DNA from 2 places in the Mesorhizobium sp. B2-4-18 genome. Region 1 is predicted to be linked to the other one. Evidence: predicted binding sites of a transcription regulator. Region 1 holds the regulator's gene; the other holds the start of a gene.

Region 1 (16,010 bases):
CTGAGTTGGGGTGGACAGGTTGACCGATGCGCTCGAGGACTTCAGATAGAGAGGAAGGCGCACGGGGCGATGAAGTGATCGCCATGCACCCCGCCGAGAGCGGCATGCAGCTTGGCCGGGCTCTTCTCCACGCGCTCCACAATGCCGGCATTTCCGTCCTCTATCAGGATCGCGAGATGAAGACCGTATGGGCCCGCAACATGCGCGCCCCGTGGGCCTCCGACGATGTCGATGGCAACGGCATTTTGCCGACGGCGCAGACCGACCGCATCGGCGCCGCCAAGCGCGATGTGATCGCGACCGGCAATCCCCAGCGCCTTGAAATCAGTGTCCCGGTCGAGAATGGCGTTCGCTGGTTTCAGATTTGGGTCGATGCCGACCGAGGCGACGATGGCGATGTACAGGGCGTCGTCACCACCATGGTCGAGACGACCGAGCAAAAGCGGCGTGAACAGACGTTGACGACGCTGCTGCGGGAAGTCAGCCATCGCTCGAAGAACCTCCTGGCGATCATCCAGAGCATCGCGACCCAGACCGGTCGCTATTCCGACGGCATCGGCGATTTCCTGACGCGCTTCCGCGGCCGGCTGCAGTCGCTGGCCTCCTCCCAGGATCTGGTGACATCCTCCAATTGGCGAGGGGCAGCCCTTCATGAACTGGTGGCGGGCCAGGTCGGCCGCTATGGCGCGAACCCGTCGCACAGCCTCCGTTTTCGTGGCGCCAATCCTTACCTCAATCCCAACGCCGCACTGCATATCGGGCTGGCGATGCATGAACTTGCCGTCAACTCGTTGAGCTACGGCGCCCTGTCCCGGCCGGATGGCTTCGTCGAGGTTACCGCCCAACTCGACGCTGCTGCCACGGGGGAGGTTGCGCTGTCGCTGACATGGGCCGAAACGATAGAAGCCAATCGCGGTGGCGGCGGTCAACGGCGATTCGGAAGCGTCGCGTTGGAGCGGGTGGTGCCGGCATCCCTGAATGGAACCGCAAACCTGGATATCGGCGAGAGCCACCTCGAATATCGCCTTGTCGTGCCGCACAGCAATTTCGAGACGCAGTGAGAGCGTGGCAAACAACAATCCTTAACCGGCTGTTCACCATAAGCGCGGATGCTGTTTTTCCCAGATACCGTCGGAACCTGCCCCGCTTTCGGAGATTGTTGGCAGGCTCGAAGCACGGTACGGGAGGAATGTCTTGACGATTGCCGACATGAACAGATTGGAACAAGCCGCCCGTATTTCGATGGGCGAATTTCTGGAATCCGAACCCTCCATGGAGGCACTCCCTGAAGCAGGTAGGGGGTTGATGAAGGGGATCGTTCTTGCCGCGGCCGCGATCATGGTGCTGGCCATTTTCTGGCAGTTGACCTGACTAAATCTGCTCTCCTCTCCGTCGCGCCAGTTGAAGTCGCCGGGCAGGCCAACGCCGCATCGTGAGGAGCCGCGGTTTTCTCCGAACTATTCGCGTAACGCTGTTGGAATGACAGGAACTTTTTGACGATGCCGGCCGTTAATGCGGCCAGAGGAACATCTGTCATGGAACACATAGCCGCGTTGCTGCTGGTGATCGGCTGCTCGAACACGATGGCCGAATGCCGGGAATTGCAGGTCCCTGTCAGTGTTTTTGCGACTGCTGACGAATGCACCGCAGAGCGCCCCTTCGCGATGGGCGACGTGCGGGGGCAGGCGCAGCATGTCGTCGCCAAATGCCTCGCGGTCGATCCCGCCTTGGAGGACGACTATGATCAGATTGTCTGGAAGGTGCGGCCAGATGGTAGTCTTGACGCTTCGTTGGCCATATCCAACCTCGTCATGGCATCTAACACGAACCGCCCAGAAAAAGACGACCTTAGCCAACAATAAATTGCAGCAGCAAAGGCCGTCGTTTCGTGCTAAATGGCGGTTGGAGCTTACCAAAGTGTGGACACAAGTGAGGAGTGACTCTATGCGGAAAATACTTATTGCCATGGTTGCGGTGGTTGCCGTCAGCGGCTGCACCACGACCGAGCAGGACGTCGTCGGCGGCGGCTTGATCGGCGCGGGCGTGGGTGGATTGGTCGGCGGCGGCAAGGGTGCCCTGATCGGCGCGGCCGTCGGTGCCGGCTCCGGCCTGCTGGTTCGCAACCTGCGCAACGGCTACTGCCAGTATCGCGACCATCGCGGCCGGATCTACACGGCCCGCTGCAACTGATTCAGCGATAACAAGTCAAAATCCGGAGGCCCAGGGGCCTCCGGATTTTCGTGGCTGGGAGTCGGCCGCTAGGGCCGCTGACGGGTGGGTTTCAGCCGGCCAGTGGAATTTTGATTTCCACCTTGAGGCCATCGGCCTGAAAATCGCGTCTGATCGTGCCGCGCAGCTCGCGCGTGACATTGAGATCGATCAGCTTGGTGCCGAATCCCGTCCGCGATGGCGCCTCTACCCTCTTCTTCCCCGCCTCCCGCCAGTTCAGCGCCAGCGTCCGCTCGCGCCCCCGCCCTTCCAGCGACCAGTTCACCTTGAGAGCGCCAACGAAATTGCCGGCTTCGCCGTATTTCAGCGCGTTGGTGGCGAGTTCATGAAAGGTCAGCCCAAGCGCCTGCGTCGTTGTTTCATCGAGCAGCACCTCCGGGCCTGACAGGAGCCCGTCCGGCAGTTCCTTGCCGAACACCTGGCCAAGCTCGATGCGCAGCAGATCGGCAAGGTCGGCTTTCTGCCAGCGCGAGCGCGTCAACATGTCCTGCGAGGCGGCCATCGCCTGCAGCCTGGCCGAGAAGGAAGCGGAAAACTCATTGACGTCGGTTGCCCGCGAAGCCGTCTGCCGCGCGATCGCCAGCACCCTGGTGATGGAGTTCTTGATGCGATGCTTCATCTCCTGCAGCATCAGGTCCTTTTCGAGCAGGCTTTTTTCCGTCGTCTCGTGCAAGGCCGACACCGCGTCATAGGCTCGCTCCTGATAGCGCGCCACCAGCGCGATGGCGCCTGCCAGGAGCAGGCCGAACAGCCCCAGCATCACGGGGATGGCGCGCGAAGAGGGTTGCGAGAAGGCGCTGGTTGGCCTGAACAATACGGTCCACGGGCGTCCGGCCACGGTCATCTTGCGGGTGACCAGCAGCCGGTCTCCCAGGGATGAGGCCGGTGGCGTCTCCGAGCGGAACAACAGGTTGTCGCCGTTCACCGCTCCATCATAGATCTCGGTGTTGACCGGCAGCAGCGGCGCACGGCTGAGCGCGATCTGGAACAGGTCCCGGGCCCGAAAGGCCGCATAGAGAAAGCCGGCGGTCGAGGACCGCGATGCGTTGATGACCTCCGGTGCCGTTTCCACATTGAGCCGCACATAGACCAGGAAGCCAGTGAAAGTCTGCGCCACGCCCGTGCCCTGGCCGAGTTGGACCAGCCCGCTCGCATGCTGCTGGTCGTCGGCCATGGCTTTTTCGATCGCCGCACGCCGCACCGGCTCGCTGAACATGTCGTAGCCGATGATGGTCTGGTTGGACGGATCGAGCGGCTCGAAAAGCGCGATCGGCGTGCGCCAGGCCTGCGTCGTATCCGGATAGACCGGATGACTGGCGCCGAAATCGTGGAGGGTGTCGCGTTCCACCGCTGCCTCGTCGCCCGTCCTGACCAGCCGCAGGAAGCCGATGCCTCGCAGGCCGGCGAAATTGTTGTCGACATCCAGCGCCTTGAAGAATGCCTTGAACTCGTTCTGGGAAATATCGCCGTTGCGTGCGTCGAACAGGGCCTGTGTCGAGCGCAGCAGCGACAGGTGCAGGTCGATGCGGCTCTCGATCCGGTTGAGGGCGTCATCGGCCGCCCCTTCGAACTTGATGCGGGCGGCTTCCTGCGTCGCGAAATAAGCGAACCCCGCCATGGTCATGCTGATCAGTGCAACGGCAATGAACGCGACGATTGGAAAAAGCTTCTTCAACGGATGATGCGGTCCATGAGCAAAACAGGACCTTTTATGGGCAAGTCGCCGGGCCAACACAATGGTCAGGCCACACCATCGTGATCACTGGCATATCACGTGACCGGCAACGGGGCGTGCCCGAAGCGGCCTGACCGGCCTCAGGCGGCGATCTTCAGCGCGCCCGGCCCCGGTATGGCACCTGGAGGACATTTGCCCAGGATGATCATCCCAAGCACCTCGTCCTGCGTGACGTCAGTCGTGCGGGCGGTACCGACCACCTGGCCATTCTTCATCACGCAGACACGGTCGGCCAGCTCGAACACGTCGTGGATGTCGTGGCTGATCAGGAAGATGCCGATGCCATCGGATTTGAGCTGCCTGACCAACTCGCCGACCTGGGCGGTTTCCTGGGGCCCAAGTGCCGCCGTCGGCTCGTCCATGATCAGGATGCGGGCATTGAACAGGATCGCGCGGGCGATCGCCACCGATTGCCGCTGACCGCCTGACAGCTTGATCACCGGCTCCTTGAAGCGCTGGAAGCGGGGATTGAGCCGCCCCATCACCTTGCGCGCCTCGGCCTCCATGGCGACGTCGTCGAGCGTGCCCCAGGCGGTCATCAGTTCGCGGCCGAGGAACAGGTTGGCGGCGGCATCGACATTGTCGGCCAGCGCCAGCGTCTGGTAGATCGTCTCGATACCGTATTTCTTGGCGTCGCGCGGGTTGGAAATCGCTGCCTCCTCGCCATTGACGAAGATCTGGCCCGCATCGCGTTTGTAGGCGCCGGACAGGATCTTGATCAGCGTCGACTTGCCGGCGCCGTTGTGGCCGAGCAGTGCCACGACCTCGCCGGGGAAAAGATCGATCGAGGCGTCGTCGACGGCGCGGATGCCGCCGAAGGCGATCGAGATGTTGCGCATGTCGACCAGCGGCGTGCCAGTGGGCGCAGTTGTGAGGGCCCTTACGGGAGCGGTTTTGTCAGCCATGGTCGTATCCCTAAACCCGCTTGCGATAGACGGTGTCGAGCCAGACGGCGATGACCAGCACGGCGCCGACGACGATGCTCTGCAACGGCGAATCGACACCGAGCAGCACCATGCCCGACTGCAGCGACTGCATCAGCAATGCACCGAGCATGGCGCCGATGATGGTTCCCGAGCCGCCGGCAAGCGAGGTGCCGCCGATGACGGCCGCGGCAATGACCAGCAGCTCATCCAATGTTCCCAGCACATTGGTGGACGAGTTCTGCCGGGCCGACGAAATGGCGGCGGCGATCGTGGCCAGCACGCCCATGATCATGAACACCTTCATGGTGATCCAGCGCGTGTTGATGCCGGCGAGATTGGCCGCTTCCGGATTGCCGCCGATAGCAAAGACATAACGGCCGAAACGGGTGCGGTTGGTGATGAAGGTCATGACCAGACCGACGGCGACCGCCATCAGCACCGGTATGGCGATGCCGTGGGCGATGAACAGCCCGCCCTCCGGCACGGTGTTGTTGGCGGCCGCGTACCGGTTCACGATCCCGATCGGCCATGGATAGGAGTTGGCTAGCCAGACCGCGCCCATGATGACGGCGCAGGTGACGACGCCGAGCAGCGTCTCGGCCCAGATCGGCCGCAGGGGGAAGCGGAAGCGCTTGCGCTGGACCCGCCCGTTGAACAGCGCGAACACGACGGCCAGGCAGGCGACGATGCCGACGACCCAGCTCCAGGTGGCGCCGATCGATCCGGCCGGTCCGCCGCCCATAAGCTGGAACGTGGCGTCGAGCGGTGCCACCGTCTGGCCTGACGTGACCCACCAGGCGGCGCCGCGCCAGACCAGCAGGCCACCCAGCGTGACGATGAAGGCCGGCACTTCGAGATAGGCGATGACGAAGCCCTGGAAGGCGCCGATCAAAAGCCCGAGCGCCAGACCGATGACCAGTGCCAGGACCCAGATCCATGGGTTGCCGAGTTCAAGTCCTACGAACCGAACCAGGAAATGTACCTGCGCAAAGCCCATGACCATGCCGATCAAGCCCTCGGCGGAACCGACGGACAGGTCGATGTTGCGCATGACGATGACCAGCACCATGCCGCAGGCCATGATGGCGACCGCGGACGTCTGCACCGACAGGTTCCACAGATTGCGTGGCGTGAGAAACGTGCGGCTGTCGAAATCGAGCGGATTGACGCCAAGACGCAGGCTCGAAATCACATGCAGCGCGACCCAGATCAGCAGCAGCGCGCCGATCATGCCGAGCATGCGGGTATCGATCTCGGTCGCCTTCAGGAACCGCGCGACCGCGCCGAGTTCCGACGCACGCGCCGTATCGGCCTGCGAGGTTGCGGTCGTGTCGGTCATGATGTCCTCCCAGCGGCTTGCCGCCTGACGCGGATGCCGGACCAGAGCCCAGAAGTTAGCCGCCAACGGCGGAAACACAAATCTTGTTGGGAAAACGCCGCGGCTTGGAAGCAATTCCGGGAAAAGTGCGTAGCGGTTTTTCGTCCGGAATTGCGAAAACAAGGAAATTGGAACGGCCAGTGTTCAGAACACTGACCGTTCCACGCCGCGGCGCTTCCGACTGTTCAGGCGATCAAGCTCAGTTGCAGGCCGCGACGCTGCCCGCGGCAACGCCCGTGCAGACTTCGTCCTTCTTGATCCAGCCGGCGTCGATGACGAGGTTGAGATTGTCCTTGGTGATGGCCACCGGGGTCAGGAACAGCGACTTTACGGTGTTGCCGCCAGGCGTCGTGAAGTCCTTCACGCCGGCGATGTCGGTCATCTTCTTACCGTCGGCGAGTTGCGAGGCGATCTCGGCGGCGTTCTTGCCGAGTTCGCGCGCGTCCTTCCACACGGATACGGTCTGGGTGCCGAGCGCGATGCGGTTGAGCGCGGCGTGGTCGCCGTCCTGGCCGGAGACCGGCACGGTGCCGGCGAGCCCCTGCGCCGTCAGCGCCGCGACGACGCCGCCGGCGGTGCCGTCATTGGCGGCGACCACGGCGTCGACCTTGTTGTCGTTGGCGGTGAGGAACTGTTCCATGTTCTTCTGGGCGTTGGCGGGCAGCCAGCCGTCCGTATAGGCTTCGCCGACATTCTTGATCTTGCCGCTGTCTATGGCCGCTTTCAGCACTTCCATCGAGCCCGAGAACAGGAAGTCGGCATTCGGATCGGCGCCCGAGCCCTTGATGAAGACGTAATTGCCCTCAGGCTTCACCTTGAACACTTCGCGGGCCTGCATGCGGCCGACTTCCTTGTTGTCGAAGGTCAGGTAGAAGACGTCCTTGTTCTCGACCAGGCGGTCATAGCCGACGACCGGGATGCCCTCGTCGAGCGCCTTCTGTACCGCCGGGCCGATGGCCGACGCGTCCTGCGCCAGGATGATCAGCGAATTGGCACCCTGCGAAATCAGGCTCTCGACATCGGTCAGTTGCTTGCCGGGGTTGGACTGCGCATCGGCGGAAATGTACTTGTCGCCCGCGGCCTCGATCGCCTTCTTCATGGCCGCCTCGTCGGTCTTCCAGCGCTCCTCCTGGAAGTTGGACCACGACACGCCGATGACCTTGCCCTTCGCCTGCGCGACCGACGCCAGCGTCAGCGACATGGCGACACCCGCCAGAATGGCGACTGTGAATCTCTTCATTATATCCTCCCTGCGCCCGCGTGTGGCGCGACCAAACTGGCCCTAAGGCCGGCACAAAGGCCCTATTTTTTCGAGCCTCGAAAAAACACTCGTCCATCGCCGGAACACTGTCAACATCGATTCTGACGGATTTTGAGGTGCCGGAAGCCTTTTTTCGAGCCCCGCAATAAATAAATGACAGCCCTAGCCGCTTCTGCCAGTATTCGACCCGTTGCCGGAGGTGTTCGAGGGGGCGTCAAGAACCGCGGCGACGGGGAGGAAATCATGTCGGTCGGAATCCGCCACGACGATCTGCGCCGGCGCAACCGCGCAATGGTGATTGGAGCCGTGCGCCGGGGTGGCCAGCCCTCGCGCACTGAGATCGCCGCCACCACCGCCCTGAGCCACTCGACCATATCGGCGATATCAGCCGACCTGATCGGCGAAGGTATCCTGAGCGAAGGCAAGCCGAACGAGGCCGGCTCACTGAAACGCGGCCGGCCGCAGGTGGGCCTTTGTCTCAACCCCGAGGCCGCGGCGGTCATGACCGTGGTGCTGTCGCTGAATTTCCTCTCCGTCGCCGTCATCGACTACGCCGGCCAGGTGATATCGGAGGAGCAGCGCCGGCTGGACACGCTGACCATGTCGCGCGAGGCGCTGATCGGCGAATGCGTGGCCATCGTCCGGCGCTGCCTCGAGGATCCCGACCTTGACGTCGCCAGCATCGCCCGCATCGCGCTGGCGATCCAGGGCATCACCGACACCGAGGCGCGCGCCATGCTGTGGTCGCCGATCACGCCACAGACGGACATTGCCTTCGCCGACATACTCGAAGCCGAATTCGGCATCCCCGCCACCATGGAGAACGACTGCAACATGATGGCTGTGGCGCTGCGCTGGCGCGACCCCGAGCGCTACCGCGACGACTTCATCGCCATCCTGCTCTCGCACGGCATCGGCATGGGCCTGGTGCTGAAGGGCGAGCTGTTCACCGGCACCCATTCCTCCGGCGGCGAGTTCGGCCACATGATCCATCGCCCGGGCGGCGCGCTCTGCCGCTGCGGGCGGCGCGGCTGCGTCGAGGCCTATGCCGGCAACTATGCCATCTGGCGTAATGCAGGAAAGATGGGTGAGGACGCCAAACCGGTCGACGTCAGCGACGCCGACATGCGCGCATTGGCGGCTACGGCGCGCGAAAGAGACGGACCGGAGCGCGAGGCCTATCGCAAGGCCGGCGAGGCGCTGGGCTATGGCCTTGGCAGCCTGTTCGCGCTGATCGATCCGGCGCCGGTTGCGATGGTCGGCGTCAGCGCCGCCGCCTTCGATCTGATCGAGCCGGCCTTGCGCGAGGCCATCGCCCAGACCGCCGGCGGCCAGCATTCGACGTCGATTTCCTTCGATACAGAGCCGAACGAATTGCCGCTGATCCGCGAGGGCTGCGCCATGCGCGCGCTCACCTTCGTCGACCAGGAGATTTTCGCGCCGGGCGTGCAGGTGAGATCCGGCAAGAACGTGGCCTGATCTCAATCCTCGCGAATTGCGTAGCCTGCGCCACGGATGGTGCGTATCACATCGGGCATGCGGCCATTGTTGACCGCCTTGCGCAGGCGGCCGACATGCACATCCACGGTGCGCTCGTCGATGTAGATCGTCTCGCCCCAGACATTATCGAGCAACTGGCTGCGCGAGAACACGCGGCCAGGATGGCGCATCATGAATTCGAGTAGCCGGAACTCGGTCGGTCCGAGCCGGATCTCGCTCTTCTTGCGATAGACCCGGTGCGATTCGCGGTCGAGCACGATGTCGCCGACCTTGAGCACGCTGGACAGCACTTCCGGTTTGGCGCGGCGCAGCAGCGCCTTGACCCGGGCCATGAATTCCGGCGTCGAGAACGGCTTGACCAGATAGTCGTCGGCGCCGGTCGAGAGGCCGCGCACGCGATCGCTCTCCTCGCCGCGCGCCGTCAGCATGATGATCGGCAATCGCTCCGTCTCGGGCCGCATGCGCAGGCGCCGACAGAGTTCGATGCCGGAAACCGCCGGCACCATCCAGTCGAGCACCAGCAGGTCGGGCACGTTTTCCTGGAGGCGTATCTCGGCTTCGTCGCCGCGTGTCACCACCTCGACCTGGTAACCCTCGGACTCCAGGTTGTAGCGGAGGAGCACGCCCAGCGGCTCCTCGTCCTCCACCACCATGATGCGTGGCGCGATCATCGATCGATCATCCCTGCCGTCAAGCCGCCGGCACCGACATCGCCGTCTCGTCCTGCTTCGGACGGTTGGCGGGCAGTTGCGTGCCGGTCAGCACATAATACGCATTCTCGGCGATGTTGGTCACATGGTCGCCGATGCGTTCGAGATTCTTGGCGCAGAACAAAAGATGCGTGCAAGCCGTGATGTTGCGGGGATCCTCCATCATGTAAGTCAGGAGTTCGCGGAAGACCGAAGTGTATTTGACGTCGATGCGTTCGTCGTCATTCCTGAGCTTGGCGAGGGCGGCGGCATCGCCGGCCGCATATTCCTCGACGACGCCCTGCACCTGGATCAGCACCAGCTGCGCCATGGAGTCGATGGAATGCGACAAGTCGCGCGGCGTGGCGGTGAGGCCGACCGAGCCGACGCGCTTGGCGATGTTCTTGGCAAGGTCGCCGATGCGTTCGAGATCGCCCGCCATGCGGATCGAGCCGACGACATGACGCAGATCGTCGGCCATCGGCTGGCGCTTGGCGATCAGGGTGATGGCGCGATCATCGAGTTCGCGCTGGCGCGCGTCCATGATGGCGTCGTCGGAGACGACGCGCTGTGCCAGCGCGTTGTCGGAATTCAGCAGCGCCTTGGTGGCGCCGCCGACCATCGTGCCGGCGAGATCGCCCATGTCGCTGATCAGCTTGCTGATCTGTCCGAGATCCTCGTCGAAGGCTGCGACTGTGTGTTCGGCCATGATCCTGGTCCTCGTATGCGTGAGATCAGCCGAAGCGGCCGGTGATGTAGTCCTGCGTGCGCTTCTCGCGAGGCGACGTGAAGATCTTCTCGGTCTTGTCGAATTCGACCAGCTCGCCCAGATACATGAAAGCCGTCTGCTTCGAGACGCGCGCGGCCTGCTGCATGTTGTGGGTGACGATGACGATCGTGTAGTCGGCCTGCAACTCGTCGATCAATTCCTCGATCTTGGCGGTCGACAATGGGTCGAGCGCCGAGGCCGGTTCGTCGAGCAGGATGACCTCCGGCTTGACCGCCACGGTGCGGGCGATGCAAAGCCGCTGCTGCTGGCCGCCCGACAGGCTGAGGCCGCTGGCATTGAGCTTGTCCTTGACCTCGTTCCACAGCGCGGCGCGTTTCAACGCCTGCTCGACACGGCCGTCCATCTCGGCCTTGCCGATCTTCTCATAGAGCCTGACGCCGAAGGCGATATTCTCATAGATCGACATCGGGAACGGCGTCGGCTTCTGGAACACCATGCCGATCTTGGTGCGCAACAGGTTGAGGTCCTGCGAGCGGTCGAGAACGTTCTGGCCGTCGAGCAGCACCTGACCCTCGGCGGTCTGCTTGGGGTAGAGCTCGTAGATGCGGTTGAAGACGCGCAGCAGCGTCGACTTTCCGCAACCCGACGGTCCGATGAAGGCCGTCACGCTGCGCTCGGGCAGCGACAAGGTGATGTCCTTCAGCGCCTTCGACTGGCCGTAGTAGAAATTGAGGTTCTTGACCTCGATCTTCGCCTTGGCGGCTGCCTCTGTCGCAATCGTCATGTCTGGAGACAACATCTGGCTCATTTGTCCTCTCTGCGTCCGGTCAGGCTGCGCGCAAAGATGCTGAGCGCGAGAACCGTCAATGTGATTATGAGTGCGCCGGTCCACGCCAGTTGCTGCCACTCCTCGTAAGGGCTGAGAGCGAACTGGAAGATGGTCACCGGCAGGCTGGCCATCGGCGCATTGAGATTGCTCGACCAGAACTGGTTGTTGAGCGCTGTGAAGAGTAGCGGCGCCGTCTCGCCGGAAATGCGGGCAATGGCCAACAATATGCCGGTGACGATGCCGGACATCGCCGCGCGGTAGGCCACCGAACGGATCACCACCCAGCGCGGCGCGCCAATCGCCGTGCCGGCCTCGCGCAAAGCGTTCGGCACAAGGTTGAGCATGTCCTCGGTGGTACGCACCACGACGGGAATGACCAGGATGGCCAGTGCCACGGCACCGGCGATGGCCGAGAAATGCCCCATCGGCCGTACCATCAATTCGTAGACGAACAGGCCGATGATGATTGAGGGCGCCGACAGCAGGATGTCGTTGATAAAGCGCACCACGGTGGTGAGCTTCGAAAAGCGGCCATATTCGGCCATGTAGGTGCCGGCCAGCACGCCGATCGGCGTGCCGACGACGATGCCGATAATGGTCATCACGATGCTGCCGTAGATGGCGTTGAGCAGGCCACCGGCATCACCGGGCGGCGGGGTCATTTCCGTGAACACTGAGAGCGAAACGCCCGACAGGCCCTTATAGAGCAGCGCGCCGAGGATCAGCGCCAGCCAGGCAAGGCCGATGCCGGCGGCGATGACGCAGAGCGTCATCATCACGCCGTTCTTGCGCTTGCGGCTCTGGTGAAGCGATGCGGCTGTCGACATCGGTCAGACTCCGGTACGGGCATCGATGCGCATCAGCATGTAGCGGGCGATGGCAAGGATGAGGAAGGTGATGACGAACAGGATCAGACCGAGCGCCACCAACGAGGAGGTGTAGAGATCGCCGACGGCTTCAGTGAATTCGTTGGCGATGGTTGCCGAGATCGTCGTTGCCGGCGCGAACAGCGAGGCGCTGATCCGGTGGGCGTTGCCGATGACGAAGGTGACCGCCATGGTTTCACCGAGTGCACGGCCGAGCGCAAGCATGACGCCGCCCATGATGCCGATGCGGGTGTAGGGGACGACGACCCGGCGTGTTACCTCCCAGGTCGTGCAGCCAATGCCGTAGGCGGACTCCTTCAGCACCGGCGGCACCGTATCGAACACATCCTTGGTGATCGAGGTGATGAAAGGCAGGATCATGATGGCCAGGATCATCGCCGAGGTCAGCAGGCCGATGCCATAAGGAGGCCCGGCAAACAGGCTGTTAAGGCCGGGAATGCCGTGGAACACGTTGATGATGAAAGGTTGCACTGTCGTCTGCAGGAACGGTGCCAGCACGAACAGGCCCCAGATGCCGTAGATGATCGAAGGAATGCCGGCCAGCAGTTCCACCGCCATGCCGATCGGGCGCCGAAGCGGACGCGGGCAAAGCTCGGTAAGAAAAATGGCGATGCCGATGCCGAGCGGCACAGCGATCAGGATGGCGATGGCCGAAGTGATGATGGTGCCATAGATCGGCGCCAGGGCGCCGAATTTCTCGGTGACGGGATTCCAGCTCTCGGTGGTCAGAAAGGAGAAGCCGAAGGTCGACAGTGCCTGCCAGGAACCGGCGAACAGCGAGATGGCGACGCCCCCGAGCAGCACCAGCACGAGAATGGCGGCGGCGCGGGTCAGCCCATGGAAGATCGAATCGGTCAACGCGAACCGTCTGACGGTGGCGTCGCGTGAACCTCGAATGGCTGGCAAGGCTTCGTGGGCAGCGCTCATGTCAAGCTCGGCTCTTTGTGTTGATTGAAAAGGAGCGCCGCGGGGCGGCGCTCCTCCAGAAAGATATTACTCGCCGGCGTAGACGGGCTTGCCGTCGGCCTTGATGTCGGCCTTCCACGAAGCCTTGATCAGGTCGACGACGCTATCGGGGATCGACACATAGTCGAGCGCCTTGGCGGTTTCCTTGCCGTCCTTGTAGGCCCAGGCAAAGAACTTGAGCGCTTCGCCGGTGGCTGCGGCATCGTCCGGGGTCTTGTGGATCAGCACCCAGGTCGAGGCAGCGATCGGCCAGGTGGCGTCGCCCGGCTCGTTGGTGATGATGACGTTGAAGTTCTTGGCGCCCTTGAAGTCGGCGTTCGAAGCAGCCGCGCCGAAGGATTCGAGCGACGGCTCGACGACCTTGCCGGCGGCGTTCAGCATCTTGGAGTAGGAGAGATTGTTCTGCTTGGCATAGGCATATTCGACATAGCCGATGCCGCCGTCGGTCTGCTTGACGGTGTTGGCAACGCCTTCGCTGCCCTTGGCGCCGACGCCGGTCGGCCATTCGACGGCCGTATCCGAGCCGACCTTGTCCTTCCAGTCGGGCGAGAGCTTCACGAGGTAGTCGGTGAAGTTGAAGGTCGTGCCCGAGCCGTCCGAACGATGAACGACGGCGATAGCGGTCGACGGCAGCTTAAGGTCCGGGTTCAGGGCCTTGATCGCGGCATCGTCCCAGGTGGTGATCGCGCCGAGATAGATCTGGGCCAGCGTCTTGCCGTCGAGGACGAGTTCGCCCGGCTTGATGCCCGTGAGGTTGACGATCGGCACGATGCCGCCCATCACCATCGGGAACTGCACGAGGCCGTTCTTTTCCAGATCGGCGTCGGACATCGGCTTGTCGGTGGCGCCGAAGGTCACGGTCTTGGCGATGACCTGCTTGATGCCGCCGCCCGAGCCGATCGACTGATAGTTGAGGCCGATGCCGGTGTCCTTCTTGTAGGTGTCGGCCCATTTGGCGAACACCGGATAGATGAAGGTCGAGCCGGCGCCGGAAAGGTCAGCTGCCATTGCTGCGGAAAGAGTGAGGGTGGACGCCGCAGCCATTGCAATCGCAACGGCCGCCGAGCGGATGAAATGTCTCATGTGGCCTGCTCCTGTTCGGAAGATGGTCTCTCGGCGCCACTTCTTGCCGGCGCCCGCTGAGGCCAATAGCCTTCGATTATAACAGTCGCATGACAGTTTCATGTCAGCCCGGTAACGCGTTGCCGGCAACGCGAAAGACGCTGATCTCGGGCGCTCGCGGCGCGGTCCGAGTTTACCGCCGGAATCAGGGGCTTGAGCCGTTCGACGGCTGGAATCACCCCGGACTCGACCAGGCTTTTCCCAAATGAAGAAAATCCGGACGGGAGCGCGTTGCTCGCAGCCAGAGCGTGTCATGGCCGGGCCATCGCCAAAAACAGGTCCGTTGGGGTAGAGTGACACTGTTTCTTGCAGGCGGTCGCTGCTCCCGCCCGTAACTGAGAAGAGCGGAATTCGATTTCGCTATTGTTCCGGCTGGACGCCGCCTTTGATATGGCGCGATCGCACCATAGTCATTGCACGCAGCGGTAGCAGCGAATCTCCCGCTGATTCCCTGATTGCCTCGCCGGATCCCGCAATTCAGGCGACGCGGGCTCTATCCCGCGTTGCGGTGGACCTGACGGCCGGCGCCGACCCAGCGCTCGACCTTCTCGAGCAGGGCCCTGGGGCTGATCGGCTTGGGCAGATAGTCGTCCATGCCCGCCTCCAGGCAGCGCTCGCGGTCGCCCTTGAGCGCATGCGCGGTGACGCCGACGATCGGCACATGCGTGCCGGTCTCCTGCTCCAGCAGGCGGATCGCGGCCGTCGCTTCGAGACCGCTCATCTCCGGCATCGAGACATCCATCAGGATCATGCACGGATTCAGCGTGCCGAAGGCGTCGAGCGCCTTGCGGCCATTGCCGACGATCTCGAAACCATAGCCGGTCTCGCCGAGGATTTGCGTGAACACCATCTGGTTCACCTCATTGTCCTCGGCCACCAGTATATCCAGCCTGTGCCCGCCGGCCGTCGCAGGCAACCTGGGGCGAACCTGTGGCAGCTGCAATTGCGCGCGCTGCTCGGATGGCGCCAGGGGCGGCGGCCGGGAAGTCTCGGACGCCTCGCCCGCGAGCGGTTGAACGGCGTGGCCGCTGGTGGCGTGGCGATGGCGCTGGATGGTCGCGACCAGTGTTTCCAGGAGCACCGAGGAGCGCGCCGGCTTGATCAGCTGGGCGTCGATGCCAAGATCGCGGTAGCTGGTGTTGGCAAGCGACTGGTCGACCGATGTCAGCATGATGATCGGCGTGTCCGCGAGGCCCTCGGTGTTGCGCACGATACGCGCCATTTCGGCGCCGCTCATTTCAGGCATCTGGTAGTCGAGCACGACGCAGTCGACCGCCACGCCATAAGCTGCCGCGGCGATCAGCACCTTGAGACCTTCGGCGCCGCTTTCGGCCGCGCAGGAATCGAACGTCCACGAGGTCATCTGCTCGGTCAGGATGGCGCGGTTGACGGCGTTGTCGTCGACGATCAGCACGCGTGCGCCCGTCACGTCCACCGGCGTGATGCGCTGCCCGCTCTGCTGCCCGGCCCCTGGCAACGTTACGGTGAACCAGAAGGTCGACCCCTTGCCTTCGGCGCTCTCGACGCCAATGTCGCCGCCCATCAGATCGACCAGCCGCGAGGTGATGGCAAGGCCAAGCCCGGTGCCCTCGTGGCGCCTTGTCGAGGACGTATCGACCTGGCTGAATTTCTCGAACACCAGTTTCAGTTTTTCCTCGGGGATGCCTATGCCGGTATCGGTGACCGAGATCGTCAGCCTGGTTCCCGTTGGAACCCGTTCGCCGGTCACGTCGACCAGCACGTGGCCTTCATCGGTGA
Region 2 (16,010 bases), on a different contig from region 1:
GCTTGATCAATTCGGACTGGAGGCTGATCAGGTCGCGAAAATACTGCATGCGATCGATCGAAGGCGGATGCGAGTTCTTGTAGATCTTGGCGATCTCCATCGAGAGGGCCGGCTCCGACATTTCGAGCTCATAGTCCTCGTCGAGCGTGTCGGCGAGCTCGGCTTCAAGCCAGTCCTTGGCAGGGGAATTCTGTTTCAGCTCGGTCATATCAACTGCTCCGCTTGCAAGCCCTGTCGGTTACCACTGGGCGCTCCAAATTGCTGGCCGGCGGCCGGGAATGGAAACACCTGAGCCGACTTCAATATAGGCCGGCGGTGACGGTTTTATTGCAGCACAGGCGCAATTGCCGACGTTGCAAATTCCGCGATGTCTGATCGATCGACCGTCGTCGCATGGCGACAAGCCGGCCGAATTGTCCTACAAATGCGCGGTCGCCTTCCAGGCCTGCCTTGCCGGCACGCCTCTTCAACAAAATCGTGAGGATCTGACATGGAATACCGCACCCTTGGCCGTTCCGGCCTGAAGGTTTCGACACTGACGCTTGGCACCATGACATTCGGCGGCGCCGGGCCCTTCGCCGCGGTCGGCAACAGCGATCTCGCCGAAGCCAAGCGGATGATCGATATGTGCATCGATGCCGGCATCAACCTCATCGACACCGCCAATGTCTATTCCAACGGCCTCTCCGAAGAGATCATAGGCGAAGCTCTCGGCGGCAAGCGCAAGAACGATGTGCTGATCGCGTCCAAGGCGCGGATGCGGATCGGCAAGGGCCCGAACGACGAGGGCCTGTCGCGCCATCATCTGATCCGTGAATGCGAGAGCAGCCTGAAGCGCTTGAAGACCGATGTCATCGACATCTATTTCGTCCACCAATGGGACGGCCTCACTCCGCTCGAGGAGACCGTTGCCGCGCTCGACAGTTTGGTCAGCCGGGGCAAGGTGCGCTACATCGGCTGCTCCAACTATTCCGGCTGGCAGGTGATGAAGGCGCTTTCCATCAGCGACAGCCGTCACCAGCAACGCTTCGTCACCCAGCAGATCCACTATACGCTGGAAGCGCGCGAGGCCGAGTACGAGCTCTTGCCGATCTCGGTCGACCAAGGGCTGGGCGTTTTGGTCTGGAGCCCGCTCGCCGGCGGCCTGCTGTCGGGCAAATACCGCCGCGACAGCCCGACCGCTCGCCAGCTTGCCGGCTGGTCCGAGCCGCCGATCCGCGACGAGGACCGGCTGTGGCGGATTGTCGATGTGCTGGTCGAGATCGGCAAGGATCGTGGCGTCTCGGCGGCGCAGGTGGCGCTCGCCTGGCTGCTCGGACGCCCTGCCGTCTCCTCGCTGGTGATCGGTGCCCGCAATGACGTTCAGCTCAAGGACAACCTTGCGGCGGCGGCCCTGAAGCTCGGCACCGAAGAACGCCAGCGCCTCGACGCGGTCAGCCGGCCGGCTCTGCTCTACCCCTACTGGCACCAGCAACTGACAGCGAAGGATCGCTTCGGCCCAGCCGACCTGGTTCTCGACCGCAGCGATATCTGATCAGCGTCAGGCAGAGAGCAAGAGCTAGCCGCCGATAAACCGCCAGAGTTCGGGATCGGGTTCGATCTGGCCGCCGAGCACGAAATATTTGTAGAGGACGAGCAAGGAGATCGCATGCTCGTCCCGTTCATTGGAGAATTTGCGGCAATAGGCATTGGCTGCGGCGATGATGCGCTCCGCCGCGGCCGGGTGCGCTTCGAAATAGCGCACTTTTTCGCCGAGATCGGCAAAATCCGGGTCGAGCGGCGCATAGTGGACACCGGCCTCGAGCTGGCTCTCGCCAAACCATGTTTCGTAGGTCGGCGGCGGCATCAGACAGAGCGAGTTGGAATTCATGATCCATTTGAGGTTGGTCGCCACGTCATTGCCCTCCAGCGAGACGATGTAGCGATAGCGCAGGTGCTGGCTGATGCTGAGGAAAGGCTTGCTGTACTTAGCCGGTGCGCTGCGCTTGTGCGAACCGGCATCGCAGAACGGCAAGTCGCGCGCGACATCCAGGAACCGTGTCCTGATCGGGTTGTTGAGGTCGCCGCGCCAGACCACGGCAGGGCGCTTGTCGGCGAAGGCGACGGTATCGAGGGGCATGTGGAAGTGGCGGAATTTGTTGAACTTCATGACGACGGCATTGCCGTTGTCGGCGCGGATCGGCCGGTCCTTGACGAGGGTCGGCAGCTTGGGCACGCCGATGACATCACCGAACTTCAGGTCGATGAGCAATGATGGATCGAAATAGCGGGCAAATTCCTTCAGGTCGTAATAGTACATGCTCGGTTCAAACGGTATCTTGTCGATGCGCACAGCATCCGGGCCTGGTGTAAAAGCGTCCTGCAGCTTGTTGTAGTGATTCAGTCGCCGGCGCACGGCCTCGTCCGAGAGCCTGGCCTGCTGCAGGCGGCTGGCCAATCGCCGCCGGAAGATCGCCTGGGGCGCGATATCGCGCATGACGTTCCGCGCATAGTAGAAGACCTTTGCCGTCGTTCGTTGGAGGGTGGCCATGGACTCTTTTGATCAAAGATAAACGCGGTTGAACAAGTGAAGGTCGGGATGGTTCCCGCAGCATGATTGCCCTACCATCCAGCCACGCATTCCGATAGCGCCCGAATGCGGCTGGCGGCCTCGACCGAGCGCCGCAACTAGCCCGTTATGTAGCGCCACACCTCGGCATCCGGTTTGATCTGGCCCGACAGCACGAAGTATTTGTAGAGCACCAGCAGGGAGATCGTCTGCTCGGTCTGTTCGTCGTCGAATGTCCGGCAATAGGCGTTCGCAGCCGCGATGATGCGCTCCGCCTCCGCCGGATTCCGCTCGAAATAGGCGACGTGGTCCTCAAGGTTCGAGAAATCCGCCGCGAGCGGCACATAGTGGACGTTGGCTTCGAGCTGCCGCTCCGCAAACCAGGTCTCATAGGTCGGCGGCGGCATCATGCAGAGCGACTTCGAATTCATGATCCATTTGAGATTGGTCGCCACGTCGTTGCCCTCGAGCGAGACGATGTAGCGATAGCGCTGGTGCTGGCTGATGCTGAGAAAAGGCCTGGCGTATTCGGGCGGTGCGTTCGGCTTGTGCGAACCGGCATCGCAGAACGGCAGGTCGCGCACAGCGTTCAGAAATCTTGTCCTGATCGGATTGTTGAGATCACCGCGCCAGACAACGGACGGCAGCTTGTCGGCGAACGACATGGCGTCAGCCGGCATCTGGAAATGACGAAACTTGTCGAGTTTCATGATGATCGCGTTCTTGTCGTCAGCACAGATTGGCCGGTCCTTGACGATCGAAGGCACCTTGGGGACATTCCTGACGTCGCCGAATTCCAGGTCGATGAGCAGGCCGGGATCGAAGTAGCGGGCGAACTCCTTGAGGTCGTAATAGTACATGGTCGGCGTGAAGGGCAGTTTGCCGATGCGCATGGCATCGGCGCTTGGCGCGAAACCATCCTGCAACTTGTTGTAGTAATTCAGCCTGCGGCGCGCCGCCTCACCGGAAAGCCTGGCCCTTTCGAGACGGCCAGCCAGCCGGGCACGAAACAACGCTTGCGGAGCGACATCGCGCGCGACGTTTCTCGCATAATAGAAAATTTTTGCTGCGGTCCGCGAAATTGTGGCCATCGGTCACTTGATCAAAACAAACGGGCGGTTCTCAATCCATGGCGCCCGCATGTCCTACATCATTGTGGCGCCGATCTGGCAAGCGCCCGCATCTCTTCGATGCCAGCAGCCACGCATTATCGCTTCGGCTGTTGTGTTTGACGGCTAATGCTCCTAGGCAGGCTCAGGGCCGCAAGGCAGTCACAAAAAGGAGCCGACATGGCGCGAGCACCAAACTACGATCAGGAACGCAAGGAGCGCGACCGCCAGAAAGCGGCCAAGAAGGCTGAAAAGCTGGCGGCCAAGGTTGCCGCGCGCGAACGTACGAAGCCTGAGACTGAGACCGAAACGAAGGATTAACGGCATCCGGCCCGCTAATGCGGGCCGAGCCTCAAATCCAATTGTCAGCCCAAACCGCGAGCTAATATCAGGCTGGCGCCTTGTCGCTGATGAAGACATCCACTTCCCGCGCCGCGGCGATGAAAGCGCGCCTGGCATTCATCGCCGGCTTGTCGCCGGCGAGCGCGTCGTGACAGGCCTGCAGCGCCGCACGATGCTTGGGGCTGCGCTTGCCGGGCCAGTTGTTGAGGAGGTAATCGGAAGCCTCCCTTGCCGAACGCAAGAGCTGAGTGCTTCCCGCCGTGACGGATTTGACGGTCACAGGTGTTTCAAACCGGTTGTTTTCCATCGCCGCTCTTACGCCATCGGCTTCCTTGAAGCGAGGCCGAAAGTGCGCTTCACGTCAGACCCGTCTGTTTTTCCGGCCAGCGCGCCGCAGCGCATGGACCGCACTAAGCGGCGACGACGGCAAATCCCCTGGCGCGAAGGCCACGTCGGTCGTTGGCAAGCGACGTCACCAGCCGATCACGGCTGCCGACGATGTGGGCCGACAGCAGCCGCGCGGCTTCATCAGCCTGACCGAGGCGTGTCGCGGCAAGAATGGCGCGATGTTCGACCCAGGCACGGCCAAGGGCCGTCTCGTCACGCACTTCCAGCCAGCGGGCGCGCGACAGACGCGTCATCGCGTCACGAACCGCCCGGAACAGGAATTCGTTGCCGGAGAGCCGCGCCAGCTCGATGTGAAAATCCATGCCGACACGATGCCACTCCTCGCGCGGCGTATTTTCGTCGCAGGAATCGAGCATCGCCTCGATGACATCGATGGCGCTCTTGTCGGCTTGCCCGCACGTCAGCCGCAATGCCGCGATCTCGACCGCCTCGCGATAGACCGCAACCTGCTCGAGTTCGGCCAGATTGATGGGCGAAACGGTCCAGCCGCGCCCGTCCCTGCCGACCAGCCCCTCGGTCTCCAGCCGCAGCAGCGCCGCCCTGACAGGCGTGCGCGAGGCGCCGAATTGGCTTTCGATCCAGCGTTCGGTCAGCCGCTCTCCCGGCCCGATCTCGAGCGCCAGGATCATCTCGCGAAGCTGCCGTTCGACATTCTGCATCTGCGACATCGCGCGCCCTTTCCAAAGCCGCATTGACAGCGGCCGGCGTGAAGTTCATGACGGAGACCAATTTGTATCCCAAAATGGTATCCGCAACAAGGGCTGATACCGGGCAGGCAGGGCATGACGCAGGAAGACACGCAGCAAAGCGGCTACAACATTCACTGGCGGCGCAATCTCGCGGTCTGTTTCGCGGGCTCGTTCAGCACGCTCATCGCCATGACCCTGCTGTTGCCATTCCTGCCGCTCTATGTCGAACAGCTCGGCGCACAGGGCCACGCGGCAATCGTGCAGTGGTCCGGCGTCGCTTATGGCGCCACCTTCTTCGCCGCGGCCACAGTAGCGCCGCTATGGGGGCGCCTGGGTGACCGCTACGGGCGCAAGGTGATGCTGGTGCGCGCCTCCTTCGGCATGGCGATCTGCATGTCGCTGACGGGCATGGTCGAGACGGTCTGGCAACTGGTTCTGCTGCGCCTGCTGATCGGCTTCGCGGGCGGCTATTCCTCCGGTTCAACCATACTGGTGGCCATGCAGACGCCGAAGGAGCGTTCCGGCTGGGCGCTTGGCGTGCTGTCGGCGGGCATTACGGCGGGCTCGCTGGTCGGTCCCCTGTTGGGCGGCGTGCTGCCGCCGGTGATCGGCATTCGCGCCACCTTCCTCTTGTCAGGCGGTGTGATCTTCCTCGCCTTCCTGGCAACGACCTTCCTCATCAAGGAGAGCCCGCGTCCGAAGCCAGCCAAACCGGTGTCGGCGGCAAAACCGAAAAGCGGCTGGTCGCAGATCCCGGACAAGCGCCCGGTCGTGGCCATGCTGACCACCGGCATGCTGCTCGCCTTCGCCACAATGTCGATCGAGCCGATCATCACCGTCTATGTGCAGCAGCTCATCGAGGACCGGAGCAGGGTGACGCTCGTCGCCGGCGTTGTGATGTCGGCCGCCGCGCTGGGCACCATCCTCTCGGCGTCTTGGCTCGGCAAGCTCGCGGACCGGATCGGGCACTGGAACGTTGTCGTGGGAGCACTGGCGGTTTCGGCGCTGCTGCTTATCCCGCAGGCTTTTGTCACCAATAGCTGGCAGCTTATCGGCCTGCGTTTCCTGATGGGCCTGGCGCTGGGCGGCCTCCTGCCCTGCATCACCAGTGTCATCAGGCACAACATCCCCGACGGCGTTGGCGGCAACGTGCTTGGCCTGGCGATCTCGGCGCAGTATGTCGGACAGGTCGCGGGGCCACTGGCCGGCGGTTTTGTGGGCGGCCATTTCGGCATGCCGGCGGTGTTTCTCGGCACGTCGGTGCTGATGGCGCTCGGGGCGGCCTACAACTGGATCGTCCAGTCGCGGCGGACGCGGCATATGGCGCTGGAAGCGCGCAAGCCCTGACGCTTGCTGAAGAAAGAAGGAGCACGCCGGCCATGAACCCCGATCCAAACGGCAGCCGCCTCCTCGTGCTTGCCGGCGGCCTCGTCGGCGCGGCGGGGGTGGCGCTTTCGGCGGCCGCCGCCCACCGCGGCGGCGCCTTTACCGGCACCGCCGCGTCGTTCCTGCTGATGCATGCGCCGGTCTTCCTCGCCATCGGCCTTATCGGCGCGAACCGCTGGCTGCGCATCGCCAGCCTCGTTCTGCTCGCCGGGCTGCTCCTCTTCGCGGGCGATCTTCTCGCCCGCGATTTCTGGGGCTCAAGGCTGTTTCCGATGTCGGCGCCGATCGGCGGCACCCTGCTCATTGCAGGCTGGCTGGCGATAGCGATCTCGGCCGTGGCACGTCCACGACCCTGAAATGATTGCTTGAGGTCAATCCCGGCGGCGTTCCGGGCGGACCCAAAGGGCACGGCCGCCAACAGCAGGTTTCACCCGCCGTCGCGCTTCCGGTCGCTCGGTGGCCGGTGCGATGCCCCAGTAGTTGCGGTAGATATCTTCGAACAGATGCTTGATGGGATGCATGACTCATCCTCCTTGTCTTTGAATCGATCCAATCGTCGGGCGCGAAAAAGCCGGTTTGATCAGCTCCGCTTGCGCGCCACCAAGAAGCGAAGATCGCGAACCCATGGGCCCGTCTCACCACGATGCCTAGCCTTGTTGGTGGCTGACCCGATATTCCAGTCGTTGCGGTAGATGTCGGCGAACAGGTAGTTGACGGGATGCATGGCGCTCCTCCCTTTTTGGCTATTCAACAGAACAAGCTGCCACTTGGATCGATTCAAATCTAGGATCGAAACCGGCGCAGGTCAAGCAAAATTTGAATCGATCCAACGAAAATACTAGATGCGGCGGAAGAACGTGCTACATGGATGTCAGGAGGCACGCACAAATGGCGTCACTCACCGCAGGCAATCGACGACCCGTACGGCTGGCCGACATCGCCAAGGCCGCCGGTGTTTCGCACGGCACCGCGTCCAACGTATTCAGCCGCCCCGAGATCGTGCGCGAGGAAGTCCGCGAACGGGTTCGCGCCGCGGCCGAGGCAATGGGTTATGGCGGCCCCGATCCAAAGGGCAGGCTGCTGCGGGCCGGCAAGGTCAACGCCATCGGCGTGGCCACCGCCGAGCCCCTCTCCTATTTCTTCGACGATCCGTTTGCGCGCGTCATGATGGCGGGCATCTCGCAAGCTTGCGATGCGACCGGAGCCGGCATTTCCCTGGTCTCGGCCGCCAACAACGAGCAGCTTGCCTGGAACATCCAGAGCGCTCTGGTCGACGGCTTCATCGTCTTTTGCATCGAAGGTGGCTCGCGCCTGGTGGAGTTGGCACGTGAGCGCAAGCTGCCCTTCGTCGCGCTCGACCTCGACTCCGAGGACGGCTCGGTCGCCGCGATCGGAGTCGACAACATCGCCGGCGCCGGCATGGCGGCCCGCCATCTCACGGATCTCGGCCATCGCCGCTTCGCCGTCATGGCCCTGCCCTTCGCCGACAACAGGACGGGCCTTGTTTCGGCCGAACAGGTTCGGGCGGCGACCTATGCCGGAACGCGCGACCGCCTCACCGGCTATCTCCGGGAGCTTTCGCGGGTTGGCGTCGACATAACCAAAGTGCCTGTCTACGAGACCGCCAACGACGTGGCGAGCACGAAGGCGGGGCTCGAGACCATCTTCGCCTCCGACACGCCGCCCACCGCCATTCTGGCCATGTCGGACAGAATAGCCCTGGTGGCGCTCGAATGGCTGAGCGCACGCGGGCTGAGCGTGCCTGACGACGTTTCCATCGTCGGCTTCGACGGTGTTCCGGAAGCAGCGGTGTCCGAGCCGCCATTGACCACGATCGCCCAGCCGATTGCCGAGATGGGCCGCCTTGCCGTCAGGGCGATCCTGGAGAGCGACGGGCCGGTCAGCCGGCATCAACTGCCGGTCGAACTGATCGTGCGAGCCTCGACGGCTTCGCCACGCGGCTGAACCGCACGGCCGAACCGCCTACCGATTGGCTCTTGCCATGGCAGTCCCCAAAGGCGCACGAACCGGCGCGGGAACCGTTTGGGCCGTGCGGGCCTTGCCCGAACCGCCGATGGTCGACAGCCATTCGAGATAGAAGGCGAGCGCGAACTGCATGGCGATGCCGGCCGATATCAGCAGGCTGTCATAGACGAGCCCGCCCGGATTGATCAGCTTCATCACCTGCGCGACCATGGCGATCACCGTGCCGGCGATGAAGACCGGCAGCGATCTTTTGCCCAGTATGGCCAGCGGATGGTCGGGGCTGGTGCGGAACAGGTTTGACACCGTCGGCAGGGCGACGACGAGGTAGCTGACCGCCAGGATGTGCAACAGCCGCGGCAACGACAGGAAGGTCTTGTCGAAGCCGCCGATCACCACCGGCAGGTTGAACCACGTTATCTGTCCCCAGAGCGGGCTATGCACCCACACCAGAGCCGCCAGCACATAGGTCGCGGCCGCGCCGACAAGCCAGCGGTTGACCGGAATGACACCGCCGCGCCTGACATGCAGCATGGCGGCAAGGCCGATGTTGAACAGGAACTGCCAGGACAACGGGTTGAGGAACCAGAAACCGGGCTCGGGGTAATTGGGCGGAGCGATCTCCCAAATTCCGGCAACCAGCCATAGCGTGCCGGACACGACAAGCGCCGCGACGGGCCTGGAGCTGACGAACAGGACGAACGCCGGCGCCATCAAAAGCAGCGCCGCATAGACCGGCAGGATATTGTTATAGCCGAGCTGATGGCCGAGCGTGACGATGCCGACCAGCACTTGCGGCGTGTTTTTCATCAAGGGCTCGATGTTGATGAGCGTCAGCAGTTCCGGCCGCTTGGCAAACACCGCCACGGCGCAGAACAGGGCCATCACCACCATCGTCGTGACGATGTGGGCGACGTAGAGCACGCCGGCCCGCCGCCACATTTTCAAGGTCGCCAGAAGCCGGCCACCCGGCCGGAACTTTGTGCCGTAGGCGAGTGCGACCGAAATGCCTGATATCAGCACGAACGCCTCGGCCGCGTCCGAAAAACCGAAATTCTTGTAGGTCAGGGTCTCGAAAGCCGTGCCCGGCACATGGTCGACGAAGATGGTGAGCAGTGCCAGCGCGCGCAGCACATCGATACGCGTGTCGCGTTCCAAGATACGCAAATCGCGATCTGGCGAAACAGGGGTAGTCATCGACAAAAGGCCTCAAAGCTGGTTGTTCATGTCCAGCAATGCGACCCCCGACGCACCGCTTCGATTTCTCCCACAGGGAGTGTATCGGCGCAGAAACGGGCCGGAATGAGCCTGGTTCAATCAACTTTCGCGGAGCATGAAAATATTGCGTTTTGAAGCCGGCAAATTGAGCGAAACCTCATATAATCAATGGGATGTGGTATGACTGGCGCCAGTGTCGAAAATAGCCCTCTGATGCTGGATCTAGCCTTTCCCTATCGCCTCCTCGGTGCCGGCAAAAGCGGCCGCGCGTTCCTGTTCCTGGTGCATGGATCGGGTATCGACGAGACAAGCATGGTGCCGCTGGCGAGGCGCATCGCGCCCGACGCCACCCTGATCGCGGTACGGGGCCGCATCCCGCAGGAGGACGGTTTTCGCTGGTTCGAGCGAATCACGCCGACGCGCTTCGGCCAGCAAAGCATCCGTGTCGAAACCGCCGCCTTCGCGGCATTCGCAAGCGAAGTCGCCGCGCGCCATGGGCTCGATCTCGCCCACGCGACATTCATTGGCTATTCGAACGGCGCCAATCTGGTTTCGAGCCTGATGCTGCTCCATCCCGGCATTGTCCGGAGCGCGGCGCTGCTGAGGCCAATGCCGGTGCTCGACAAGGTGCCTTCAACGGACCTCATGGGCACACGGACGCTGATCATTGCCGGGGCGGCGGACGAGACCTACGGGCCTTTCGCGTTGGCGCTGGTGACGCTGCTCAGCCGGCACGGTAGCGAGATCGACGCCCGGATCGTTCCATCAGGCCACGAAATCGGCGACCCGGACGCCGCGATTGTCGAGCGATGGCTGGCCGGAGCGGCACAGGGAGGCTGACCGCCTTTGCGACCGCTCGCTGCCCAATCAGCGTTCGGCCACCATTCGAACTTCTGCCCCGGCGATCAGCAGGGCGAGCCCGCTTTCAAACAGCGCCTCGTGTCCGCCGGCACGGTAGTGCACCAAGGCTTCGCGCAAGAGCGGATGATCATGCGCCGCGGCATCCAGCGCTTCGCCACGCCCCGGACCTGACGGATATTCGGCTTGCTCCTCTGTGACACAGCCGACCGTGTAGCGGCCGACCGTCATCAGCAATTCCATGGCTGGAATCGCCGCCATGCCCTCGCCCGCCAGGAATTCCAGCAGCCGCTCGAAGTGCCCGAGCTCTTGCGGATCCGCTTCCGTGCCGGCGTGGACACGCGCGCCGTCGCGATAGGCAATCAGGGCGCTGCGAAAGCTGCGGGCATTCTTGCGCACGAAATCCTGCCAGGTCTCGCCGAGCCGTGGTGTTCGATGCCGATGGCCGCGCCGCAAGATCTCTTCGTTCATCGCGTCAAGCAAGGCGCGCTTGCTCCTGAAATGCCAGTAGAGTGCCGGCTGCTGCACCTTGAGCCGCTGCGCCAAAAGGCGGGTCGACAGCGCATCGATGCCAACCTCGTTGAGCAAGCCTAGCGCTTCGTCGACGATCATCGTCTTGTCCAGTTTCATGCGAATCCGTCTGGTCCTCCAGCTTGCGCCGTGAATTTATCAGTGATAAACCTTCCTTATCAACGATAAATTCCTGAGTCCGATCGTGAAAAGAGCTTATCTCGTCGTCCTGATGGCGATGGCACTGGACGCCGTGGGCGTCGGGCTGATGATGCCGGTGCTGCCGGGCTTGCTGCGCACGGTCGGCCATGTCGACGATATCGGCTGGATTTTTGGCGCCTTCCTGTCGGCCTACGCCGCCATGCAGGTGCTTTTTTCGCCGCTGCTCGGCGCCCTGTCCGACCGCTACGGCCGTCGGCCGGTCTTGCTCGTCTCGCTCACGGGATCGATGGCGGACTATCTGTTCATGGCCTTCGCGCCAACACTGCCGCTGCTGTTCGTTGGCCGGCTGATCGCGGGCGTCACCGGCGCCAGCATGGCGATAGCTTCCGCCTACATGGCAGATATCAGCAGCCAGGATCGTCGTGCTCGGGGTTTTGGCCATCTCAACGCCGCCTTTGGCGTCGGCTTCATAGCCGGTCCGGCGCTCGGTGGCCTGCTTGGTGACGTTTGGCTACGCACGCCCTTCCTGGTTGCGGCAGCACTCAACGGGATCAACCTGGTACTGGCTTTCTTCCTGCTGCCGGAACCGAAGCGCGCGGGCGGCGCAAGCGAAATGCCGTCTTTCAACCCGCTGGCGCCGTTGCGTTGGGCGCTGACTTTCCCGGCCCTTTTGCCGCTGCTTGGTGCCTTCGCCGTTCTTGCCCTGGTCGGCGAAGTCGGCGGCACCATCTGGGTGCTCTATGTCCAAGGCAAATTCGCCTGGGACCTGTTCACCGTCGGCATCTCGTTGGCGCTGTTCGGGCTCTTCCATGCTGGAGCCCAGGGTTTTGTTGCCGGGCCGATCACCGAGCGCTGGGGCGAGAAAGCAGCGCTGATCATCGCCATCCTCGCCGACAGCACGGCCTATATATCGATAGCGCTGGCCTGGCAGGGCTGGATGGCCTTCGCCCTGCTGCCGCTGTTCTGTCTCGGCGGGATCGGAGCTCCGGCATTGCAGTCGCTGTTGACCTCACGCGTCGGCGCCGACCATCAGGGACGGCTGCAGGGCGTGCTCACCAGCATGACCAGCCTGGTCTCGGTGTTCGGGCCCTTCATCATCGCCATGCTCTATTTCCGCACGCGCACCGTCTTTCCCGGCACAGTCTGGATCGCGGGGGCGGCGCTTTATGTGCTGTGCCTGCCATTGCTCCTGCGAACCGGGTCATCTCCAGCCGTGCGGGAGGCCGCCGAATAGATATTTCTTGACGCTAGGCCGGAAGACGGCACTGTTCACCGCCGAAAACGGCCTCGGACTACCGTTTTCCACAGCGGCGACATATCACTGTCACAGATTACCTATCGAGATGCTGTTACCGAGGGGAAGTCTGCATGGCCGACAAGAACAGCATCACTCTGCTCGACGACACTTCGACATTGCCGGCAATCGTAGCCGATCCGTCCGACATCGCCAGAATCGAAAGCACGATCGACGTCAGAGACCGTGCCGGCATTTCTGTCTATGGCGACCGTGCCCAGCAGGCAGTCAGCGACTATGCCGACAAGATATTGTCCCAGTTGCGCAACCGGGACCTCGGCGACACCGGCGATCTCCTGACCGACATCATCATGAAGGCCAAGAATCTCGATCCGGCCTCGCTCAAGGACCAGGGTTTCCTCAGCGGCCTGTTCTCCTCGTTCAAGGCGCGGCTCGAGCGCTTCAAGGAGAAATACGAGGACGTGGCGGGACAGATCGATCGCATCGGCCTTGAACTCGACCGTCACAAGGACACGCTGCGGCGCGACATTGCCGTGCTCGACGACCTCCATGAGCAGACCAAGGGCTCCATCCTCAAGCTCGATGCCTATGTGCAGGCCGGCAAGAAATTCGTCGATGACTACCGCGCCAACGAGTTGCCGAAGCTGAAGGCCGCGGCGGATACCGCTAGCGGCGACACTGGAGGCACGCTGGAGGCGCAAACCTATCAGGACGCCGTGCAGGCGCTCGACCGCCTGGAAAAGCGGATCTTCTACCTGGTGCAGGCGCGCCAGCTCGGCATCCAGCAATTGCCGCAGATCCGCATCGTCCAGTCGGGCGACGAGACGCTGATCGAGAATTTGCAAGCAACCTCGGCGCTGACCGTGCCGGCATGGAAGCAGAAGATGGTCATCCTGCTTGGGCTGACCAACCAGAAGTCGGCGCTCGAACTGCAAAAGACCGTGACCGACGCAACCAACGAGATGATCCGCCAAACGTCGAAAATGATGAAGGACCAGGCGATTTCGGTCGAGGAACAGGCGCAGCGCGGCATCGTCGACGTCGAGACGCTGGCGCAGGCCAATCGCGATCTCATAGACACGGTACAAGGCGTGCTGAAAGTCCAGCAGGAGGGCCGCCAGAAGCGGGCCGACGCCGAAAAACAGATGGACCAGATGACGATCGACTTGAAGAAAGCGCTGACCCAGTCCTGATCGGAACCGCCATGCCGAAGACGCTGACGTCCGTTCTGCTGCTCGCCTTCGCGATGTTTTTGACGGCCTGCAATTCCAGCCAAGTCAAATTCTCGATCGTCTCCGGCTCCGAGAATACGGTGCTGGAGCCGATCGTCCAGGAATTCTGCGCCAAGCAAGGCGCGACCTGCACCATTTCCTATCAAGGCTCGCTCGACATCGGGCTCGGACTGCAAAAGCCTGGCGGCCTCGACAAGGATGCGGTTTGGCCGGCCTCCAGTGTCTGGGTCGACCTGTTCGACAGCGGCCGCAAGGTGCGCAACCTGACGTCGATCGCGCAGATGCCGGTGATTCTGGGCGTGCGCAAATCCAAGGCCACCGAACTCGGCTGGGTCGGCAAGCCGGTCTTCATGAAGGACATCCTGGCCGCAGTGAAGGACGGCAAGCTGAAATTCCTGATGACGTCGGCGACGCAGTCCAATTCGGGCGCCAGCGCCTATCTCGCCATGCTGTCCAGCGCGCTCGGCGGCAAGCAGGTGATCGAGCCGGGCGACCTCGACAATCCCGCCGTGCACGATGCGGTAAGTGCCTTGCTGCAAGGCGTCGAGCGCTCGTCCGGTTCGTCGGGCTGGCTCGCCGATCTCTACGTCGACAGCGCCGGCAAGGGCACCGTCTACGACGCGATGTGGAACTACGAGGCGACGCTGAAGGAGACCAACGACAAACTCAAGCAGATGGGCAACGAGCCGCTCTATGCCATCTATCCGGCCGACGGCGTCGCTGTCGGCGACTCGCCGCTGGGTTTCATCGATCATGGACGCGGAGCCGATGTCGAAAAATTCTTCACCGACCTTCTCGCCTATCTGCAGTCGGACGCGGCACGCAAACGCATCGCCGATACCGGTCGGCGGCTGCCGCTCGGCGGCGCGGCCATCCAGGCCGCCGCCGAGCCGGATTGGAATTTTGATCCCGGCAAGCTGGTGACGTCGATCCGCATGCCGGAGCCGGCCGTGATCCGCAAGGCGCTCGACCTCTACCAGGAGGCCTTGCGCAAGCCTTCGCTGACGGCGCTGTGCTTCGATTTTTCCGGCTCGATGGAAGACCAGGGCGAGAAACAGTTGCAGGCCGCCGCGCAATTCCTGTTCACGCCGGAAAAGGCAAGCGAGGTGCTGGTGCAATGGACGCCGTCCGACCGCATCTTCGTGCTGCCTTTCGACGCTGTCGTGCGCGACACATTCGAGGCGAAAGGCGACTCGGCGGGCCAGAGCGAGCTGCTGGCGGACGTTGCCCAGCAACGCGCCGGCGGCGGCACCGATATGTATGCCTGTGCCGACCAGGCCCTGCAGAAGATCGTTGCCACGGCGGACCTTTCGAAATACCTCCCGGCCATCGTCATCATGACCGATGGCCGCACCGATGGCGGCGCGGACCTGTTTCTCGCTCACTGGCGCAACGCCGCCGTGCGCGTGCCGGTCTTCGGCGTTACCTTCGGCGACGCCGACAAGAGCCAGCTCGACAGTCTCGCCAAGGCGACGTCGGCACGGGTCTTCGATGGCAGCGGCGATCTGGCCGGCGCCTTCCGCGCCGCGCGCGGCTACAATTAGAGCCTGCCGGGATGCGTGGCTTGTTCGGCAATGACTGGAACTGGATCGCGGCGGGCGTGATATCTGCGGTGCTGCTTGTCGGCTTGGGTTTTCTGACCCAGTTCCCGTTCCTGGTGTCGGCCATCATCGCGGCCCTCGTCTTTGCCGGACTGGTGTTCGTGCTGGCGCCGCGACAGCTTTTCGAAGGGCTCGACCTCAGCACGCTCAGCGGCAGCAAAGTGGCCTTCGCCCGCGAACTCCTGGCGCAAGCGCAGCCAGCCGCGGACCGGCTGTCGGCAACGGCCGGTTCGATCGCCGACAAGGACATGAAGGCCAAGGTGAAGAACCTGTCCGACATCGCCGCCGACGTGATTTCGAAAGTCGAGACGAAGCCGGAAACCGCGCCCTCGGTGCGGCGTTTCCTCACCTACTACCTGCCGCAGGCGGCGGAAGTGGCGGAAGGCTACGCGACGCTGGCGAACCGGCGTGCACCCAGCCAGGTCCGGCTCGCCAATGTCGGCGCCGTCATCACCAAGCTTCAGGACGCCTTCGTGCATTACGCCGACAGCCTGGCCGACAGCGAACTCGGCACGCTCGACGTCGACCTGCGACTCATTCAGGAGTCGTTGAAAGAGGATATCGGACGCTGATGGCCATTTCGCGCCGCGCTTTCGGACTGGGTCTGCTGGGTGCCGCCGCTGCCGGCACCGGCGGCTATTTGACGCTGAAGGATCGTCCCGAGTTCCGTGGCTATCTTGGCAACAAAGCGCATCTGTTCGGCTTCATC

What was found. Region 1 encodes PhoB, which activates phosphate uptake and scavenging genes when phosphate is short. Its sites were predicted from a motif close to TGTCATNNANCTGTCAT; they were not measured.
Region 2: FJ527_RS17440 (toxic anion resistance protein) is a predicted target of PhoB. The motif match lies at 12,525-12,541, and genes of this name have one in related genera.

What each region holds. Positions count from the first base shown of each region.
Region 1 covers NZ_VFUW01000003.1:64,597-80,606, forward strand. The annotation lists gene FJ527_RS07375 (sensor histidine kinase) at 27-1,061, shown strand; gene FJ527_RS29260 (hypothetical protein) at 1,195-1,371, shown strand; gene FJ527_RS07380 (hypothetical protein) at 1,536-1,862, shown strand; gene FJ527_RS07385 (YMGG-like glycine zipper-containing protein) at 1,945-2,190, shown strand; gene FJ527_RS07390 (CHASE domain-containing protein) at 2,282-3,904, opposite strand; gene FJ527_RS07395 (ATP-binding cassette domain-containing protein) at 4,045-4,869, opposite strand; gene FJ527_RS07400 (sugar ABC transporter permease) at 4,880-6,229, opposite strand; gene xylF (D-xylose ABC transporter substrate-binding protein) at 6,468-7,508, opposite strand; gene FJ527_RS07410 (ROK family protein) at 7,773-9,008, shown strand; gene phoB (phosphate regulon transcriptional regulator PhoB) at 9,011-9,700, opposite strand; gene phoU (phosphate signaling complex protein PhoU) at 9,720-10,427, opposite strand; gene pstB (phosphate ABC transporter ATP-binding protein PstB) at 10,453-11,256, opposite strand; gene pstA (phosphate ABC transporter permease PstA) at 11,253-12,104, opposite strand; gene pstC (phosphate ABC transporter permease subunit PstC) at 12,108-13,091, opposite strand; gene pstS (phosphate ABC transporter substrate-binding protein PstS) at 13,158-14,213, opposite strand; gene FJ527_RS07445 (PAS domain-containing protein) at 14,746-16,010, opposite strand, start outside.
Region 2 covers NZ_VFUW01000006.1:331,222-347,231, forward strand. The annotation lists gene ppk2 (polyphosphate kinase 2) at 1-208, opposite strand, end outside; gene FJ527_RS17375 (aldo/keto reductase) at 491-1,534, shown strand; gene FJ527_RS17380 (glycosyl transferase family 90) at 1,559-2,530, opposite strand; gene FJ527_RS17385 (glycosyl transferase family 90) at 2,668-3,639, opposite strand; gene FJ527_RS17390 (hypothetical protein) at 3,838-3,978, shown strand; gene FJ527_RS17395 (DUF982 domain-containing protein) at 4,046-4,306, opposite strand; gene FJ527_RS17400 (GntR family transcriptional regulator) at 4,410-5,075, opposite strand; gene FJ527_RS17405 (MFS transporter) at 5,190-6,443, shown strand; gene FJ527_RS17410 (DUF423 domain-containing protein) at 6,476-6,838, shown strand; gene FJ527_RS29315 (hypothetical protein) at 6,854-7,003, opposite strand; gene FJ527_RS29320 (hypothetical protein) at 7,063-7,206, opposite strand; gene FJ527_RS17415 (substrate-binding domain-containing protein) at 7,371-8,447, shown strand; gene FJ527_RS17420 (OpgC family protein) at 8,466-9,662, opposite strand; gene FJ527_RS17425 (alpha/beta hydrolase) at 9,864-10,523, shown strand; gene FJ527_RS17430 (TetR/AcrR family transcriptional regulator C-terminal domain-containing protein) at 10,551-11,171, opposite strand; gene FJ527_RS17435 (TCR/Tet family MFS transporter) at 11,284-12,447, shown strand; gene FJ527_RS17440 (toxic anion resistance protein) at 12,582-13,661, shown strand; gene FJ527_RS17445 (substrate-binding domain-containing protein) at 13,715-15,244, shown strand; gene FJ527_RS17450 (5-bromo-4-chloroindolyl phosphate hydrolysis family protein) at 15,256-15,873, shown strand; gene FJ527_RS17455 (hypothetical protein) at 15,873-16,010, shown strand, end outside.